DNA from 4 places in the Priestia sp. TRM10 genome. Region 1 is predicted to be linked to each of the others. Evidence: riboswitches for the same ligand, from Rfam matches in the RefSeq annotation. Region 1 holds a riboswitch; each other region holds the start of a gene.
What was found. A riboswitch is a leader RNA that binds a small molecule or an ion and turns the genes downstream of it on or off. The one in region 1 is predicted to bind thiamine pyrophosphate.
Positions count from the first base shown of each region.

Region 2: it holds a riboswitch for thiamine pyrophosphate, as region 1 does, so the genes downstream of both, tenA (thiaminase II) here and ACK3CR_RS16785 (3-oxoacyl-ACP reductase) in region 1, are expected to answer to the same signal.
Region 3: it holds a riboswitch for thiamine pyrophosphate, as region 1 does, so the genes downstream of both, ACK3CR_RS09585 (acetylornithine deacetylase) here and ACK3CR_RS16785 (3-oxoacyl-ACP reductase) in region 1, are expected to answer to the same signal.
Region 4: it holds a riboswitch for thiamine pyrophosphate, as region 1 does, so the genes downstream of both, ACK3CR_RS01050 (3-oxoacyl-ACP reductase) here and ACK3CR_RS16785 (3-oxoacyl-ACP reductase) in region 1, are expected to answer to the same signal.

Region 1 covers NZ_JBJZOT010000014.1:27,556-32,707, reverse strand. Annotated here, with positions in the region: gene ACK3CR_RS16795 (MFS transporter) at 1-416, opposite strand, end outside; gene ACK3CR_RS16790 (cupin domain-containing protein) at 952-1,485, opposite strand; gene ACK3CR_RS16785 (3-oxoacyl-ACP reductase) at 1,577-2,338, opposite strand; TPP riboswitch at 2,448-2,546, opposite strand; gene rbsB (ribose ABC transporter substrate-binding protein RbsB) at 2,636-3,529, opposite strand; gene rbsC (ribose ABC transporter permease RbsC) at 3,566-4,522, opposite strand; gene ACK3CR_RS16770 (sugar ABC transporter ATP-binding protein) at 4,524-5,152, opposite strand, start outside.
Region 2 covers NZ_JBJZOT010000013.1:520,913-526,064, reverse strand. Annotated here, with positions in the region: gene ACK3CR_RS14005 (MerR family transcriptional regulator) at 164-1,366, shown strand; gene ACK3CR_RS14000 (hypothetical protein) at 1,399-1,533, opposite strand; TPP riboswitch at 1,682-1,783, shown strand; gene tenA (thiaminase II) at 1,867-2,556, shown strand; gene thiE (thiamine phosphate synthase) at 2,585-3,214, opposite strand; gene thiM (hydroxyethylthiazole kinase) at 3,189-4,013, opposite strand; gene thiD (bifunctional hydroxymethylpyrimidine kinase/phosphomethylpyrimidine kinase) at 4,013-4,828, opposite strand; gene thiW (energy coupling factor transporter S component ThiW) at 4,825-5,152, opposite strand, start outside.
Region 3 covers NZ_JBJZOT010000011.1:243,023-248,174, reverse strand. Annotated here, with positions in the region: gene tenA (thiaminase II) at 190-867, opposite strand; gene ACK3CR_RS09585 (acetylornithine deacetylase) at 864-2,147, opposite strand; TPP riboswitch at 2,233-2,334, opposite strand; gene ACK3CR_RS09580 (hypothetical protein) at 2,376-2,633, opposite strand; gene csrA (carbon storage regulator CsrA) at 2,717-2,944, opposite strand; gene fliW (flagellar assembly protein FliW) at 2,956-3,390, opposite strand; gene flgL (flagellar hook-associated protein FlgL) at 3,472-4,353, opposite strand; gene flgK (flagellar hook-associated protein FlgK) at 4,367-5,152, opposite strand, start outside.
Region 4 covers NZ_JBJZOT010000002.1:200,783-205,934, forward strand. Annotated here, with positions in the region: gene ACK3CR_RS01040 (SDR family NAD(P)-dependent oxidoreductase) at 1-731, shown strand, start outside; gene ACK3CR_RS01045 (class I SAM-dependent methyltransferase) at 865-1,572, shown strand; TPP riboswitch at 2,220-2,320, shown strand; gene ACK3CR_RS01050 (3-oxoacyl-ACP reductase) at 2,468-3,220, shown strand; gene ACK3CR_RS01055 (LLM class flavin-dependent oxidoreductase) at 3,303-4,610, shown strand.

The sequences.
Region 1 (5,152 bases):
TGGTGTTTTGTTTGGAAGAAACCGCTCAAATAATAAACCATACAAGGATAGAAACTAGCTTCCGCCACTCCTAAAAGAAAACGAGCAATATAAAACTGTGTAGGAGTTTGGACAAATGCCATAAAGATGGCGATAATCGCCCATGTTACCATAATGCGGCTAATCCATTTTCTTGCCCCAATCTTTGTCATCATAGCGCTTCCCGGAACTTCTAGCAAAAAATAACCAATAAAGAAAATTCCTGCTCCTAATCCAAAGACAGCATTGGAGAACCCAAGATCTTCGTTCATTTGTAACGCCGCAAATCCGATATTTACTCTATCTAGTATTGCGATAATAAAACATAAGAATAGAAACGGAATTAGTCGAAGTGTTACTTTCCTTGTTGTAGAACGTTCTAGTTCAAGCTGATTCAAGATAAATCCCCCTTTTAGGCTTTTTTGGCCTTTTCTTTTAACCTTGCTTCCTTATCCCTCTGATATCAACCATCCTAAATTAAGCGCTTTCAATTAAACTAAACATTCTCTTCTCCCCTGCCTTTATTATTTAATTGTGTTTGTATTACTACAGCATTTCTTTTGTTGTTTTGATGCTATTATCGACTGTAATGCTGATAATAAACTTCCTTTCCAATCTACTCTGCCATTCGATGTAAATTAAATATTTTGTAAGTGCTTACAAAAGGAGTTTTACTTGTTGCAAGTCCTACTGCAATTTCAGCCTCTTTTTGTTCTGCAATTCTTATATTGAATATTTTTTTAAAAACTAACCTGTATACTTGTAATACAACTAACTTACAATACAAGTATACAGGCAATCATTTTTATTGTCTATATTTTTTTAAAAAGTCTGTTAATTACAGAACTCATATAAAAAGAAGGGTGTTTCTCTAACAGAGAAACACCCTTCTTTCATCTTTATCTCTTTATTTATAAACATAATTTACACTAATTACTTCTCTCGTTCAGCAGCCTCTGCTTCTTTTTTCGTTCGATGCACCGTACCAAACGGATGCTCAGGGGGTGCATAAATAGAGTAAATCTTCAATGGTCTATTCCCTATATTTGTGACATTATGCCATGTCCCCGCAGGTACCATAATGGCATCATCATCAGAAACTCTTTTCCGAAAGGATAAGTTATTTTTTGTTTTTCCCATTTGAACAAGTCCTTGCCCTTCTTCCACCCTTAAAAATTGATCTGTTTTCGGATGAATTTCAAGCCCAATGTCTTCTCCTTTTTTAATACTCATCAATGTAACCTGCAGATGATGTCCTGTCCATACGGCTGTACGGAATGTTTTATTTTGCTTAGTGGCTTCATTAATATTCACCACAAACGGCTGTCTTCCGTAATCTTTTAACTCAATTTTTTCTCTGCTGTACCAATAGGAATAAGCTTCATATGGATTAGACCTGTACACTGCTTGAAACGCTGGATACTGTACGTAATAAGGATAGGAATACATATAAGGAGAATAATACATTTCTCTTCATTCCTTTCACATGCTTATAAAATATCCTATACGCCATCTTAACAGCATATTCCGTTTTCCATTCTCCTTATGAAGTGCATCTTTAGTTCATCGTTAAGCCACTATCAACTACAATATTTTGTCCTGTAATTCCTTTAGCTCTGTCAGACCCTAAGAATACCACTGTGTCAGCTACATCTTTTGGGGTGGTAACACGATTTAAAGCAGAACTACTTGCAACAATGTTGAACACTTCCTCTGTTGTAAGGGCACTAGCATCTGTTGTTTGTAAAAGACCACCTGATACCATATTGACCGTAATACCATATTGTCCAAGCTCTTTTGCCATGTTTCTTGTAAATCCAACTAGAGCTGCTTTTCCTGTTGTATATTGATGATAAGGAACAATAGGATTCTGAAATAAATTTGTACCAATATTCACGACTCTCGCATTATCTGTTTCTTTCAAATATGGTAAAGCTGCTTGAATAGTATTCAATGCTCCATGAACAGATCCTTCAAACTGTTCTACATATTTCCCCCAGCTTAACTCATGGACAGGCTCTTGTGCATTTGGATCAAATTTAAAATTTATAAGAGCATTATTGATAATAATATTAATACATCCATAATGCTTAATCGTTTGGTTCACTAACTTTTCAACATCATGTTTATTTGTAATATCAGCATAAAGTGCGATTGCGTTTTCTTTCCCTAACTCATCTACTAATATTTCGGCGCTTTCCTTGTTTTGATAATAATTCACAACAACACCGTATCCACTTTCTACGAACGTTCTTGCAATCTCAGCTCCTAATCCTCTACTTGCTCCTGTTATTAATGCAATTCCTTTGAAGTTTTTCATCGAACAAATTCCTTTCAATTTCGTATTTACAATAAACTTGAAAGAGAGAGTGAATACAAAAAGCCCTTTCACTCGTCAAAAGTAAAAGGGCTGAACATTCTTCATGTACAAACTGTATACTTTTACTCCCTACGCGAGTATTAACGCTCAGGTTCAAAGGGTCGGGTTTTCACCTTCTCAACTCGTATGAGTTCCCCTGTAAAATATTTATTGTCAATATTATTATATTTTAGCTTCTAACGTTTGTACAATTTTAAAAGCATCACACTCCCCTAAAGGGTGCATGATGCTTTTTCATTATTCCTTCGTCATTAACTTCAATGGTGCTGCAATATTCTTTTCAACTTTCTTGCCTTTTAAAACATCACTTGCCGCTTTAACAGCTAGCTCACCAATTAATTCTGGTTGCTGTGCCACAGTTGCCGCTAACTTCCCTTCTTTTACAGCATTAATAGCATCTTCATTTCCGTCAAATCCAACAACAAGAACATCTCGACCTGAGCTGTTAATGGCTTGGATAGCTCCTAATGCCATTTCATCATTATGAGCGAATACTGCTTTAATATCTGAGTTTCCTTGCAGTAAGTTCTCCATTACATTCAAACCTTTTGTACGATCAAAATCTGCAGACTGTTTTGCCGCAACATCAAGTTTTTGGTCTGCTACATTATGAAATCCTTTGCCTCGTTCACGTGTTGCAGATGCTCCTGGAGTTCCTTCAAGTTCAGCTACTTTAGCTCCTTCACCTAACTTTTCAACAATGTAATCAGCTGCCATTTCGCCACCCTTTACATTGTCAGAAGCAACTAACGTTTCGACCTTTCCTTTATCTGCTGAACGATCTAATGTAACAACAGGAATGCCAATATTGTTAGCTGATTGAACAGCTGTTGAAATAGCTGCTGAATCTGTTGGGTTAATTAGTAAAACATCAACCCCTTGTTGTAGTAAATCTTCAACATCGTTAACTTGCTTAGCTGAATCGTTCTGTGCGTCAACAATCACAACGTCCATTCCTTGCTTTTTCGCTTCTTTTACAACTCCATTTTTTAATGAAACAAAGAACGGGTTATTTAACGTAGAAACCGATAAGCCAATTTTAATATCTTCTAAATTTCCTTTTTTCTTTGGTTTTGCCCATTCTGGAGGCTCTAATGAACAAGCCGCTAGAATAAGAAGTGAAAACGACATGAGTACAAGTAAGACCTTTTTCAATGAGAACCCCTCCTATGCTGATTTTTTTCGATCAATTAACACCGCAATCAAGATAACAACACCTTTTACAACCATCTGGAAGAATGATGATACACCTAATAAGTTCAAACCATTGTTTAACGTTCCAATAATTAAAGCACCAATCAATGTTCCAACAATTAAACCACGGCCACCAGATAAACTTGTTCCACCTAATACAACAGCTGCAATCGCATCTAACTCATAAGAAGTTCCTGCTGTTGGTTGCGCTGAGTTTAAACGAGATGTTAAAATCGCTCCTGCTAAAGCCGATAAAAGTCCTGCTAGCGCATAAATCATCACTTTTACTCGTGGTACTTTAATGCCTGAAATAAGAGCTGCTTTTTCATTTCCACCAATGGCATATGTTTTACGGCCAAATGATGTTTTGTGTAAAATCACCCACAGCACTGCAAATGCAATAATCATCGTAATTGCAGGAACTGGAATACCTAAGAAATAACCACGTCCAAATAGTTGGAAGGCATAGTTTTCACCAAGACCTGTAATCGGGTTTCCATCTGTATAGACAAGCGTTAAACCACGAAAAATTGTCATTGTTGCAAGTGTTGCGATAAATGGTGCCATTTTTCCTTTTGTAATAAGAAGACCGTTAATCGCTCCCATTACTGCACCTAAGATACATCCAATTAAAATAGCTAAAATCGGGTCAATACCTGATACAATCATTCCAGCAATTAGCGCGCTAGATAGAGCCAAAATTGACCCTACTGACAAATCAATCCCACCCGTCAAAATAACAAATGTCATTCCAAAGGCAATAAGCGCATTAATCGCAACTTGACGCAGTAAATTTAATAGATTCAGTGGTTCTAAAAAGCTTGGATTTAAAATTGATACGATAGCAACTAAAATAATAAATCCGAGTAATGGTCCAAGCTTTTGCAGTAAATTATCAACATGATTTACTTTGTTTATAGCTGGTTTCATGTTACTTCCCTCCTGTTGCAAATGTCATGATTTTTTCTTGTGTTGCTTCTTCTTTCATTAATTCCCCTGTAATTCTACCTTCATGAACAACGAGGATCCGATCGCTCATTCCAAGCACTTCAGGAAGCTCAGACGAGACCATAATAATGGCAACTCCTCTGTCTGTTAGTTCATTCATTAACTGGTAAATTTCACGTTTCGCCCCAACATCGACTCCTCGCGTTGGTTCATCTAGAATTAACACTTTTGGACCAATGCCAACCCATTTGGCAATAACTACTTTTTGCTGGTTTCCACCAGAAAGGTTTTTCGCACTTGTTTTTCCTGATTCTGTTTTGATTTGTAAGCGCTTAATTAATAGATCAACAAATTCACTCTCTGTCTTATCATCAATAAGCCCTTTTTTAGAAAAGCTTTTTAAGTTCGGCAACGCCATGTTATCACGAATCGAAAAATCTAAAATAAGTCCTTCTGTTTTACGGTCTTCGGTAATAAATCCAATGCCTAGTTTGACGGCTTCATATGGATTTTTAATCGATACTTTCTGACCATTCACCAATATCTCGCCATCGTCTAATTTATCTAATCCAAACAAGGCTCGCATAATCTCGGTTCGGCCTGCTCCCATTA
Region 2 (5,152 bases), on a different contig from region 1:
AAACAAACACTAGTTTTGACAACCTTTGTCTTTCAGCAGGAAAATGAGGCTTAATTGAAGGAATAGTGTATTAGCATAAAAAGACAAGATGAAAACATAACGATACCAATAATGGATTTTTTAATAAAAACTGACGTAACCCGCTTGAGGAGGAGTGAGTAAAATGCAAACGTATACGACGAAAGAAGCTGCTAAAAAGGTCAATGTTCCGCCAAGAATTATTAAACAATGGGAAAAAGAACTCGACGGATTTTTTTACATTCCTCGCACAAAACAAGGTGCACGCATTTATACAGAAGAAGAGCTCCAAATGCTGAGAACGTTAAAAGACATGTACGGAAAGAAAACAAAAAAAGAAGAAATTAAGCTGTTTCTTAAAAAGGCGAAGCAGAAACCAGAATCCTCACAAAATAGTACTGAGCAGTCTAATGTCTTATCCTTTGCTAAACATAACAGTTCTCTTAATGAAAATAACAATGAAAAAAAACAAGCACCACCTCCTTCTTCTATCGATCAAAAAAAGCAGCAAAGAGTCGTTGAACAGCGTATTAAAGCTGAACGTGAACGCCAGCGCCTTCAGCAGGAAGAAAAGAAAAAGAACGAGGAACTTTCTACAATGCGCCCAGTAGACTCTACTCCTCAGCCTGTAAATCAAGTAAAAAGTGAATTGGTTGAAAAAGTTCAAACATACAAAGATGTATTTGAAGCTTTCGATACATTCAAACGCGAACTTTTAACAGAGGTCAGAAATGAAATTCGCGGTGAAGTGAGAAATGAAATTATTTCTGAAGTAAAAGAACAGCTTCAACATAACAATGAACAGACAGTAGAAGCAATTGAAGCGATTAATGCGGTTGTCTCTGAATCTGGTGAACAAACGTCGAAAGAAGTGCAGAGAGAGCTCAAACATGTTTCAAGCCGATTAACAAAAATAAGTGAAGAAACAACTGAAGAAATGCAGGGGTATGTTGAACAAGTTTCAGCAGAAGCATTAGACAGACAAGCTGAGCTCAAACATTGGCTTACAAATATTGAACAGTCATCGGGAAGTTCAATGGATGAGATGAAAAAAATGGTTCATGAGTTAGAAGAAAATTCAAAGTCGACAAGCTTTGAACTTCGCTCGTTTGCTCATGAGATGACGAAGCGTTCAGACTGGAAAGCAGATGAAATGAAAGATTTAATTGATTCTATTAAACGTGATAGAGCAGCATATGTAAATGAACTAAAGCATGACAGACAAATGCATCGTCAAGATATCGAAGAGCGTGAGCGCCTCTTCCACGACTTTGTTCATAATTTTAGACAAACAGCAGCAGCTGAAGAAGAAGAAAAAGTCAAATCATGGTGGAGGTTTTGGAAATAAAGGAAGAACGAGAGCCAAATGGGCTCTCGTTCTTAGCGTGGATTTGTTTTTTCTACAGATGTATGGGTGCTTTTAGGATTTTCATTTATTTCACGTGCGATTTCCATTTTATTCGTTTTGTTCACACTTTGTAAACCAGACTTTGTTTTTTGATTACGCTTTGTCATCGCCATTCTCCTCCTTTTATACTGCTTTCCCTTTTAATATGGGCGAGAATACTCGCCTTCATAACCTAATTTGAAGCTTTACAAACATTTCCGGATAAGGGATATACAAAGATGGAAAAATCATGTTATACTAAGTGCAATTACATAGGAAGTCCACTAGGGGTGCCGTAATGGCTGAGATAAGAGCTTTCTTAATCCCTTTGAACCTGATCTGGTTTATACCAGCGTAGGAAAGTGGCAGCAGCGTTTTTTCGCTCGTTGTCCACTCTTGTTATGAAGAGTGGTTTTTTATTTCCTTTCCCTTTTGGCCTTCCACTATAAGGAGGAAAAATGATGTCTTTTAGTCAAGAACTTCGTCACGTTGCAGCACCTGTTTACGAAACAATTTTCAATCACCCTTTTGTGAAAGGAATTGGAGAAGGAAACGTTCCAAAAGACGCTCTTATTCACTACGTTTGTCAAGATTTCGAATATTTAACTTCTTTCTGCCGCGTATATGGCGTTGCTATTTCACGCTGTGAAAATCGTGAACAGATGGAACTTTTTAATGAACAAATCAATTTTGTGCTTCATAGCGAAGTTCATCCTCATCACAATTTCTGTGATGTTGCAGGAGTTAAATATGAAGATCTTCAAGCAAAACCACTAGCACCTGGTGCACATCATTATATTAACCATATGACAACCGTTGCTCAAACAGGCTCGCTTGGAGAAATCATCGCGGTTCTTCTTCCTTGCCCATGGACATACTTAGAAATTGGTCAAAAACTAATTGAGAAACACAATCCAACAGAAGATCATCCTTTCTATGAATGGATTATGTTTTATGGCAAAAAAGAAATGGACTCTGTCACACATAAGCTTTGCGCTCTCTTAGATCAGTGGGCAGAAGGCGCTTCAGAGCGTGAAAAAGAAAAAATGAAAGATCATTTCATTAAAAGCTGTGAGCTTGAGTATTTATTCTGGGATATGGCTTATCAAAAACAGCAGTGGCCAAGTGAAATGAACCCTGTAGAAGCATAAAAAAAAGAGAGACACCTGTCTCTCTTTTTTATTGAATATCTAATTTCTCGTTTAGTTCTTCCGCTGCTTTCTTTGGATCTTGATTTTTTAAAATAGCTGACACAACAGCAGCTCCTTTAATACCTGTTCCATTTAATTTTTCAATGTTTCCAGCTGTAATTCCACCAATTGCAACAGCTGGAATACGTACGCTTCCCGTAATTTCAGTCAGCTCTTCTTTTGTAATTCCTTTTGCATCAAGTTTTGTGCTTGTCGGAAAAACTGCGCCAACTCCGATATAATCTGCTCCGTCCTCAACTGCTTTTTTCGCTTCTTGAACTGTTCGGACAGATACGCCAACAATCATATCTCCTACAAGAGAACGCACAACTTTTAGTGGCAAATCATCTTGCCCAACGTGTACGCCAAAAGCCCCAACAGCAAGTGCTACATCTACCCTGTCATTAATAATGAGCGGAACGTGAAATCGATCAAGAAGCTTTTTAAGCCGGAGGGCACGCTCATAAAACTCTTTTCCGTCCGCTTCCTTTTCACGAAGCTGTACGAGCGTTACCCCTCCTTCAAGCGCTTTTTCCACTTTTGCTAAAAGTTCTTCTTCTGTTCCCCCAAACAAATCTGTAACAAGATACATTTTATAAGATAGGTTGTTTTGCTTCATACATTTTCACCTCTTTTTCCCACGTTGTACTCGTAAGTGTTGATAGTTCGTCAAAAAGATTAATTTTAAAAGTGCCAACCCCTTCTCCTTCTTTAAGACGCTTTACGGCTCTTTCTCCAGCAAGTCCCATATAGGAAATACCAGCAAGCGCTCCTTCTAACACACTCCCACTTGCTCCAACAAAACAGCCAATAATAGATGCTGTCATACATCCTGTCCCACTTACACGCGTTAACATCTGGTGACCATTCTCTACGTAGACGACACGCTCTCCGTCTGTAATAACGTCAATTTCTCCACTTATGACAACAACAGTGTTATACTTTTTGGCCGTTTTTTTAGCAATTGTAGTTTTATCTTCATCAACTTCTCCAGCATCAACGCCTGAGGTTTTAGCTTCTACTCCAATAAGAGAGGCCACTTCAGAAACATTTCCTCTAATAACCGTTACCTTTACTTGCTCTAACAGCCACTGAGCAGATTTCGTACGATATGTTGTAGCCCCAACTCCAACAGGATCAAAGACAACGGGAATGTCTTTTTCATTTGCTTTTCTCATTGCTTTTTCCATTGCAACAAGAGACTCTTTTTTGATTGTCCCAAAATTAATGACAAGTGCAGAAGAAATAGACGTCATTTCTTCTACTTCTTCAATAGCATCTGCCATAACAGGAGAACCGCCAGCAGCGAGTGTTGCATTCGCACAATCATTAATTGTCACAGCATTTGTAATATGATGAACAAGAGGATTTTTTTCTCTTGTTTCCTTTAACAACTCACTAATTCTTTGTTTCATCATTAGACTCTCTCCTCTTTATAGACGCCCGCTTTTTCGTAAAGATCATAAAAATGATGAGTTGGGCCATGTCCGCTTCCGATGTTTAAGCTATTCTTAATAGCTCCTGTAATATATTCTTTTGCTTGTTTTACCGCATCTTCAAGGGCTAATCCTCGTGCTAATCCTGCTGAGATGGCAGCTGAAAGCGTGCAACCTGTGCCATGCGTGTTTTTTGTTTGAATTCTCTTTCCATAAAAGTGTGTGAACATTTCTCCATTAAAAAGAACATCTGTTGGTTCTTCTTCTAAATGTCCGCCCTTCATTAAAACGGCTGATGGACCTTCCTTTATTAAAAGGCGTGCTGCATCTTCCATCTCCTCGATTGTCTTAATCTCTGCTCCTGTAAGTTTGCAGGCTTCAGGAACGTTCGGTGTTACAACTGATGCAAGAGGCAATAGTTCTTCTTTTAATGCCTCAACAGCTTCTGGGTGAAGCAAGTCATAGCCGCTTTTTGAAATCATCACGGGGTCTAATACAACATGCGGGGCATTGTATTCTTTCAGTTTTTTAGCAACTACTTTAATTGTTTCAACCGTTGAGAGCATTCCAATTTTCACACTATCAACTTTAATATCTGTAAAAATAGCATCAAGCTGATCTTCAATAATGTTTGGCGAAATATCTTGCACAGAAAGAACACCTTTCGTATTTTGAGCAGTAACTGCAGTAATGATGCTCATTCCGTACGTACCAAGTGCTGAAAAAGTTTTTAAATCTGCTTGAATCCCTGCTCCTCCTGAGCTGTCAGAGCCTGCAATTGTTAAAGATGTTTTCATGAATTTAGCCTCCTTAAATTTTCAATTCCATTTCGTTTTATAAGTACACGTAAAAAGATATAGCCAAGTAAAGCCCCACCAAACGAGCTCATAATAAATGATGGAACAAAAGCAAAGAGAGCGACGTTTTTCCCTAGAAAAAGAAGGGCAAAAGGATACGCTATTATGGCCCCGATAATCCCTGTTCCAACGACTTCTCCTAACGCAGTGAGCGCCATGTTCTTCGTTTTCTGATATAAAAACGCTGCTAAAAAGGCACCAATCATACTTCCTGGGAAAGCAAGAATTGAACCTGTCCCAAACAAGTTGCGTAAAAGCGATGTT
Region 3 (5,152 bases), on a different contig from region 1:
ACATGGGCCCCTTTAAAGGTATAAACTTTACATTACCCTTATGGAGTTCCATCAATTGAAACTTTTGAAAATTTAAAAATGTAATTTTGAAACGAATTGTAGAGATAGTAGATTATTAACGCTATTTACTCTTAATAATATATTTCGCTCACGCCAAAGTTTAGCACCGTTCAATGAACGGTGCCTTTTTTATTGAATATCTTCAGGCCACGTTTCTCCGCGATAAGCCATATCCCAAAAAAGAAATTCAAATCGACTTGTATTTAGAAAAATTTCCTCTAGTTTCTTTCTTTCTTCCTCTGATTTTCCTATTGCTAATTTATTCATTAAGTCTTTTAACCAATTTGAAAGTTCACCAAATTCCTTTGAACTGTACATCTCTACCCATTCTCCGTAAAATTCATGTTCAAGAGCTCCTGGAATTTTAGCCAATTCCCTTCCAATTTCGTTATAGCTCCACATGCAAGGAAGAAGAGCTGCTACAAGGTCGGCAAGTGTACCATTTTGCGCAACTTGCAGCATATAATGTGTGTAGGCAAGTGTTGAGGAAGCAGGCTGAGCATTTTCAAGCTCTTCCTCTGAAATAGCAAATTTTTTCGCATATTGCCGATGAAGATCCATTTCGACATTTAACGTAGAATGCAAGATCTCTCCAAATTTACCCATTGTTTCAACATCAGTCGCTTTCACACTTCCAAGTGCAAAAAGTTTTGCATAGTCAATGAGATAGAGATAGTCCTGAATCATATAATGACGAAAACTTTCTTTTGGAAGAGTACCATGACCGATCCCTTGAACAAATGGATGCTTATGATTTGCGTCCCAAATGTGTTTGGCTTTTGCATAAAGTTCTTCACAGAATATCATTTGTTTTCCCCCTTTTTTGTATGACACCAGTTATAAATAAATTCAATTAATACTTTTGTGAAATCTACTAAACTCTCAATTGATACTCGCTCATTTATAGCATGTGCATACTTTGTTTCCCCTGGTCCATAAATAACGGTTGGGATTCCTGCTTCCCCTAACCATCCTCCGTCTGTGACAGAGGTAGACATTTCTATTTCAACTTGTTTTTTCAAAACCTCTTTGTGGATATGCTGAAGCATTTTCACTCCATCATGAGTTTCATCAATTTCAAGTGCAGGAAATATTTCTCCTCTTTCCTCGATCATTGATGCTCCCCCCCACCTAAAGCTTGGGGGATGATTCCTTAACCATAGGTCACCATGAGACATTCTTAAAATATAATCTTCAATTTCTTTTGTTACACTCTCGTAGGTTTCATTTGGATAGAAATGCACTGTAATCCATAGACGACACTCATCAGCTACAAAAGCAGGATGTCTTCCTCCTTCAATAACAGCAGGATTAATTGTTGTTGTTCCAGGGAGAAAACCATTATAAGTTTTTGTGACCATCCAATGTCTTTCGAGTTCATTGAGCCAGTTAATAATTTTCATCATTTTCTCAATTGCGCTCGCTCCGACCGTTTCCCCTCCCGCTGCAATCATATGTCGTCTTGTTCCATCATGAAACGTTTGATCACTTTTTACCGTAATCCATCCTGTAATTACGCCGCCCTGACCACGAATAACCATTTCACTTGTATCTACAACAAGTGCAAAATCAGCACTATACCCTCTTTCACAGCACTGTTTTGTTCCTGCTTCTCCTACTTCCTCTCCAATCACAGATTGAAAAATTACATCACCAGGGAGTTCTATCCCGTGAGTTTCCAATAATTCTAATGCAAAAAGAGCGCACCCTAATCCACCTTTCATATCGGAAGTTCCCCTGCCGAAGAGATATCCATCTCGTACAAAAGGAAGGAATGGATCACGTTCCCACTGCTCGTTTTCATCCACTTGAGCCACATCTATATGGCCGTTAATAATTAAACTTTTATACTCTTCACTATCCTTCCCCTTTTTAACTCCCACGACATTTGGATCGTTTTCATAAACATCCCACATTTCAACTGCGAATTTATTTTGTTTAAGCTTTTTTGCCACAAATTCTTGTGCTTCCTTTGTATTACGGGCAGGAGGGGCAGGCGTTTTAAATTTTACGAGTTTCTCAATAAGTGAGATTAACTCTTCTTTTCTTAACTCTACTTCCCCTAAAATCTTTTCTATATGTTCCATACTTTCACTCCTTATTAGAGCGAAGGAAACGAAAAAACCCCTTCACAATGTGAAGGGGTGTGATTATGTACGAATGCTAAATAAAACAATTCGCCAACCACTTCCCTTCGCTAGCATTACCTAGATCAGGTGTAAGGGTCAAGACACTTGTCTCTCTCAGCCTTTCACGGCACCCCTAGCAGTCTTACTTCTCTATTATTATCATAATACTTTTTTTATTGCAAACGTTCATGGCAACAGCTTAATCATAAGAAAGATAAAAATAGCTCCTCCAATTAAAATGCGTCTAAGTCCTTTTCCCTTTGAACTTTTCAGTTTATGTAAACCCCAAATGATAAGAGAAATTCCTAGTGTCACACCCATCAAGTCTAAAAAAAGTTCCCTCGACGTTATAAGCGCAAGAAGGGGAAACAAAACGGTCAAGAAAGCAAAAAATAAACCTATAACGAAAAGTGATAGATTTCGTTCGTAATTTCCATAAGACATTGCGTTCCTCCTTTATAGAAATACTAACAAAAAGAGATTTAGGATGATATAGGAACGTCGCCTCGTTTTATTAAAAAAGCCTTTTAAGGAGTGTTCATATTCTTAAATATATTCATAACATTTTCTTTAAGACTTGCAGCTTGCTCATTTTCCGTTTGGATTGCTTCGTACACTTCTTGCCTATGAACTTCAATATGTTTGGGAGCATTGATCCCTAGTTTAATTTGTTCCCCATCAATATCTACAATTTTCAGTTCAATATCTTCTCCAATGCGGATACTTTCGCCAACTTTCCTTGTTAAGACAAGCAAAAAGATTCCCCCTACTTCACCATCTTCTGAAAGAGTGGATGTTTAGTTTTATAATCCGTGCCTGTTAAAATAATTTGTCTTCCTCTTTTTTGTTCACGATTTAAAATAAGCGGTGCTTGTAAATTGATAGTAGACTCCAGGAATGGGTCCATCATTGTTACAAAAGCATAGACCATTACATTTTTCTCTGAGGTAATATCAAGTTCTGTCATATAGTGAGAAGCTAAGTTGAAGTCATATTCTTTATAAAAAGCAAACGGATCTGCAATCACAAAAGCTAAATCTGGTGTTTTTAAAGACTGAAGTAAAAAGAAGACATCTTCATCATTGAGAGGTAAAAGAGTAAATTTCTTTTCTCCTAAGAAACCAGGAATACCTTTCGAAAAAGTAATCACCTCTTCTCGATTCACTTCTATTTCCCCATGATATTTCGTTGCTATTTTCATCTTTTCACCACTTTATAGTATTGTTATTTTTGACATTTCTAAACAGAAAGCTCGGCGAATGCCGAGCTTTTTTATTGTCTATTATGCTAGAAAGTCTACTAAACTTGGCTGCATAATTTTAGCTCCCACAGCTAATGCTGCCCGCTGAACAGTCTCCTGCATTTGTAGGTCCATAATTGCTTTTTCAAAATCTATATCTTCTACATCTGAAAGTTTCTTTTCAAGAAGTTCTCCTTGCTCGTTTAAACGTGTTTCCATAATTTCCAGACGGTTTGTACGAGCTCCGATGAGAGTTCTAGCACTTATAATAGCGTTAATATTTTCATCCATTGCAGAAAGTTGATCACCAATTTCCTCCCCTGATGAACCTTCTGCTAAACTTTTTTCAAGCTTTGTGAGATTATCAAAGAAAGCTTGACTAAAAACGCCCGTTCCATCAGTACTAACATCAATTGAAAGACCTTTAGACAGTTCAATCGATATTGGTTTCTCACTAGTTCCTACAACAATTGTTCCACTCTTATTATCTACTGGCGCTTGTCCAGTATTTATTCCGTTAAAAAGAAACTTTCCTTCAATGTTTTTATTCGCAATTGAAACAAGATGTTCTTTTAGTCCGCTCACTTCGAGTCTAATAGCTTCTCGCTCGTCTTCAAGTTTTGTTCCATTTGAAGCACTCACTGTAAGCTCTCGTATTCGTTGCATCACTTTATTTGCTTCTTCTAGAGAACCATCGCTGTTATCAAGCCACTTGTAGGCTTCTGTAAAATTTTCTTTATATTGGTTATTCTCGTTTAAATTTGTTCGGTAATTTAAGCTTTTAACAGTACCGATTGGGTCATCAGATGGACGGTTCAACTTCTTACCACTTGTTGCTTGTTCTTGTAAATTCATTAGTTTCTCATAGCTGTTGCTCATATTACGCAACGTATGTTGAGAAATCATGGACTGTGTTACTCTCATCGTTTTCCCTCCACTAGCGGCCAACAACGCCCATATTGTTAATGATTCGGTCAAGCATCTCATCCATGACCGTCATACTCCTTGCTGCTGCATTATATGCATGTTGAAACTTAATCATATTTGTCATTTCCTCATCTAAAGAAACCGAGCTAACACTGTCTCGCTTTGCTGAAAGAAGATCTCTGATATTTTCACTATTTTCCCTTAGTCTATTAGCATTTTGGACTTTTACACCAATCTCCCCAACCATTTCACTATAGGCAGACCTAATCGTTCCATTTCCAACATTGGGATTTAAAAGTTCAGCAAGTTTTGCTGCATTTCCTCCATCACTTTTCTTATTTCCGTCAGCTCCAACTGCTATATTATCCGTACTCTTCATAATGTCATCTGAAAGTGTAATTGTGCTTGAAGCATTTTCTGATGAAAACGTAAAAAAGTCGCTCCCTTTTTCTCCATCTTGTTTGTAGCCATTTCCATGAATATTATTAAATTCTGTTGCAAGAGTTAGTGCAAGCTGATCAAGCTGATCAATCGTTGTTTTATAGATACTTTGATCTGTGCCAAAGTTACGAATTAAACTTTGAAAACTTCCTGTTGGAGACAAAGTTGTACCATTAACCTGGATTTCTAGCTCCCTTCCGTTAGAAACTGTCTCAATCTTATTTGCTATATTCCCTTGTACGAGTGCTTCACTGCTTCCAGCTATCTTAATCATATAGATACCTGCAGCGGCTCTATTAGCTCCGCTGCCTGACGAAGTGCGCTCAACTTTAATATCTATATAACTTGAAAGCTT
Region 4 (5,152 bases), on a different contig from region 1:
TGCTAAAAAATAAAAGAGTAATTGTAACTGGAGCAGGAGCAGGTATTGGAAAAGAGATTGTGAGACTTTGCTTAGAGGAAGGAGCTTCAATTATTGCTTGTGACGTGAATGAGGAAGCTTTAGTAGAGCTAGAAAGATCAATGAAAAACATCAACTTATCTACATATACAATAGACGTTAGTTCTTATAAAGAAGTTGTTCGCTTTTTTGAATGGATTGATGAAAGAGGCGGGGAAGTACATGCCCTAGTAAATAATGCAGGGATTTATCTTGCACAAAATATATTAGATTACACCGAAGAAAGCATTGATTCTGTATTAAATATTAATGTTAAAGGAGCCGTCTATTTTTCACAGTTTTTTGCAAAGAAGCTGATGGGGAATAATGAAAAGGGAACAATTGTGAATATGTCGTCAGTATCAGGAATGGAAGGAAGCTCTGATGCCATTTATGGGATGTCAAAAGCCGCTATCTTAGGATTAACAAAAAGCTGTGCAGTAAACTTCTCCCCACATATTAGAGTAAATGCTGTTGCGCCCACAATGGTTGATACAACGATGATGAAGAGTATTCCAAAGTGGCGAAAGCAAGAATATTGGAACAGTCAGCTCATCCAAACACCTGTTACAGCTAGAGATGTAGCTGAAACGGTTCTCTTTCTCTTATCTGACAAATCTAAGCACTATGCAGGAGCAACATTTGATCTCAACAATGGAGGATATTTAAGATAGAATTCATAATAAAAAGAAGAAACCTATATTTTAATCGCTTGTTGAAATATATGGAAGATAGTTTTATAATGATAGCTGTTAGACCTTTCTAACATTGAGCAGAGTTTAGTAGAGTAGAGGAGAGATCGTAAAGATGAGTAAAAATGTATTTTATGAACAAGTTGGCGTTGCTATGACGTGCAGATCTTACGAAGAGTATGAAAAGATGTTTGACTTGAAGATGGAACAATTTAAAGCCGGAAAAGTGTTAGATGTGGCTGCAGGAGCTTCTTCTTTCGCAGCAAGCGCTTATCGTAAGGGATATGATGCTTACGCAGTAGATCCTTTGTATAATCTATCCCCACGAGAGATGAGAAAACACGGCGAAGAAGAAATCCAAGAAGCTAGTCGTAAGCTTAAAAAAGGGGCTCGAACTCTTTTATGGGATTCCTATAAGACGCTAGAAGAACATGATAAAATTCGAAGAGACTCGTTTTCCTTATTTATGAAGCAATATACGCAAAACGAAAAAGATCAACGCTTTTTTCACGGAGCGCTCCCGCATTTGCCTTTTTCAGATCAGACTTTTTCTCTCTTGTTATGCAATCATTTCCTTTTTTTATATGAAGCACAATTTGATTTTGAATTTCACATAAAAGCAGTGAGAGAAATGATTAGGGTAACGAAAAAAGGTGGAGAAATTCGAATTTATCCGCTTGTTGGATTTAATCATGAGATTTATCCATATTTAAATAGTCTAATCGAAACGCTAGAAAACGAGCACGTGAAAATAAAGCTCCTTCCAACAACATTTCGATTTATGCCAAAAGCAACCGAAATGCTCGTTATTTATAAAAAATAGAATAAAAAAGCTTCCTATTTTAAAATGGGGAGCTTTTTTATTTAATAAAAGACTATGTTCATAATAGATTGTCGCTTATTGGACTACTTACTGTACCTCTGAATTCTTTCGTTTTTTACTGGAGCAAATAAAGAACAAATGAGAAAGGCTATCCTTACGCAAAGTGTATGTATTATTGAATGGTCAATAACATTTCTAATTTCTAATCTAGAACGGCTCTTTTATTTTCAATCATTTCGCTAAAAACGTTCATTAAAGTATATATATTTTAGAAAACGTCTGTAATTATTTTTAGACTTAAACAGACATTGAAAAGAATAGATTTCTCTTAAAACAAATCCGTCTGTAGAAGTACACTTTTATGGACGTTCACTTTGTGAACTATCTGTTTGAATTCACTTTTTATGAAGTGGAAAGGTAATTAATGGATATGACCATTATGTCTGTTCGTTATGGGAATAAATGTAAACTTGTTGTTAAACAGTTTTGCGCTTTTTTACTACATGGAACATGTTTTATATAAACTAGAATTGAATCAAAAATTCAGTAATGTTAATTTTAGAATAACAAAGTTATAGAAATATTTTAACTAGCCATATTTTCTTGACATGAATTTATTAAAACTATAACATTGAATATAACTTAAATATATGCACTAGGGGTGTTATTTAACTGAGATGAGTATTAACTCAAACCCTTTGAACCTGAACTAGCTGAAACTAGCGTAGGAAAGTGTAAACTCTAATACATACTTAAAGAGCGATTGTGCCTTATTCTTAATATGTAGTTATTTGTTTTTACGCAATTTTCCTATGGGAAGGTTGCGTATTTTTTATTTTATCTATCATTTTATTATTTAAGTTTCATCAAAATTAAAAATATAGGAGTTGTTATGATGACTAGAACAGTATTAGTAACAGGGAGTAGTAGAGGTTTAGGAGCAACTATTGTAAAGACATTGGCACAACAAGGATTTCAAGTGGTTATCAATTACTATACAAGCAAAGATGCTGCTGAGAAGCTCGTTTCTGAGATTGGTGAAGAGAATGCTATTGCAATTCGGGCTGATGTAACCAATCGTAAAGAAGTAGATAAAATGATAAAAAAAGCAACGGAATATTTTGGTCAAATAGATGTTGTAGTCAACAATGCATTAGTAGACTTCAAATTTGATCCAAACAAACAGAAAACCTTCACAGAACTCACTTGGGATGATTATCAAAAACAACTAGATGGTACTTTAAAAGCAGCATTTAATGTAGTTCAAAGCGTCATACCTCAATTTATTGAACGACAAAATGGAAGTATTATCAGTATAGGTACTAATTTATATCAAAATCCTGTTGTACCCTACCACGAATATACAACAGCTAAAGCTGGATTAATAGGTTTTACACGTAATATCGCTTCTGAATTAGGACTACATGGTATAAAAGCGAATGTAGTTTCAGGTGGATTATTAAAAATGACTGACGCCAGTGCTGTTACAACACCAGAAGTGTTCGATTTAATTGCTCAATCAACGCCATTGAAGAAGGTGACCACACCTCAAGATGTAGCCAATATGGTCGCTTATTTATCTTCGGAAAATGCGAACGGTATTACAGGTCAAAATTTCACAGTAGATGGCGGTTTAACAATGAACTAATAGCTTAAATTACCATAGATAAGCCTTCAAAAAAGGGAGTATACAAGACAATTAATAATGATGTATTTTGAGGTGTGAAGAAATGACAAAAACTAAAGAAAAACAACTACACTTAGGTGTTTTGCTGTATGGTTGTGGCCACCATCAAGCTGCTTGGTTAATGCCTGACTCAAGCGTTGAACGTATTGGAGACATTTCCTATTACCAAGACTTAGCTAAATTATCGGAAAAAGGTTACTTTGACGCAGTATTCTTTGCTGATAATCAATCATTTCCAGGTAAACATTCTAGTGATATGCCAGCATTTTGGTTTGATCCAGTAGTCAATTTAACTGCTATTTCTCAAGTGACAAATCATGTGGGATTAGTTTCAACAATCTCAAGTACTTTTTCTAATCCTTTCACAGCTTCACGACAACTATTAAGTTTAGACCATATTACGAAAGGACGTGTTGGTTGGAATCTCGTTACGTCAATGACTGATTTAGAGGCGTTAAATCATAGTATGGAAAAACTACCTTCTCATGATAAACGCTATGAGAAGGCAGATGAATTCGCTGCTTTAATGAATAAGTTATTTCTTTCATGGGACAGTAATGAGTTTCTACATCATCGAGAAGAAAGAAAATTGATAAATCCTTCAAACATTCAGCCTTTTAATCATGATGGTACCTATTTTAAAGTGTATGGCCCATCCACTACGCCAAAAAGTCCGCAAGGCAAACCAGTATCAATGCAAGCAGGGGCATCTAAACAAGGCATTGCATTAGCCGCAAAATATGCCGATGCAGTCTATTCAGTGTCGTGGAACTTAAAGCAAGCAAAAAGATTTCGTGAAAAATTAGATGAACAAGTTAAACAAAGCGAAGACAGCAATAGACATATTAAAGTATTTCCAGGCTTAGTAACCTATGTAGGTCATACTCATGAAGAAGCTTTAGCTAAAAAAGCAGCATTAGATGAGCAATTACCTCTTGAAATAGCTTTAAAACAGTTGAGTTTCTTTATTCAACAAGACTGTTCTAATTGGGAAATTGATAAAGAAGTACCTCAATTACCCCCAGTAGAAGAATTTACTGGTCCAGTTGGACGTTACGAAACGATACTCGAAATTATTAATGATACACAACCTACAGTAAGAGAATTATTAGGATATCTTAATGCAGGCGGTGGACATCACACATTGATAGGTACACCCGACGAAATTGTGGATCAGATGGAAGTCTGGTTTGAAGCTGGTGTAGCTGACGGATTTAATCTTATGCCTCCTACATTACCCGGTAGTTTAGAAGATTTTGTTGAACTAATTGTTCCTGAAATGCAAAAAAGAGGTATTTTCAGAAAGAAATATGAAGGTCATACCTTCCGTGAACATTTAGGATTAACATGATAAATTATTATAAAATAACTGTACTAGTTGAAGAGATAAGATGTTGGTATTAGTATAAAAACTTGAGAATCTTCTTGTAAGTTAAATAACTATTTTATTAATGCATTATCATTTTAACAATTGTTTATTTATTACTTGCTAAATCCTTATTTATAATTAATGGACCATAAAAAGTAAATAGTTACTTTTCATTAAAATGAATGATTAGTTATACAAAAATTAGTAAAGAGGAAAAGTAAGTCTAAATGGTTTTATACGTCCGTAAAAGTCTATATAAATGAAAAAAAAAAGCGCAAACTTGTTGTTATTGGACAGGTTTGCGCTTTTTTACTTCCTCGAATATATTTTATGTTAACTAATTTTATATAAAACCAATAATTCTTCTAATACAATTCATATAAGTTAGAAAAACCCGATGATAAAGACATCATAAAATGAATTTGTATAGATATCTATATTATTTTCTGAATTATATGTATTTACAGTTTTATAAATTATTGCTATTATAAAAATATAATTTGTATAGATATCTATATTAATTA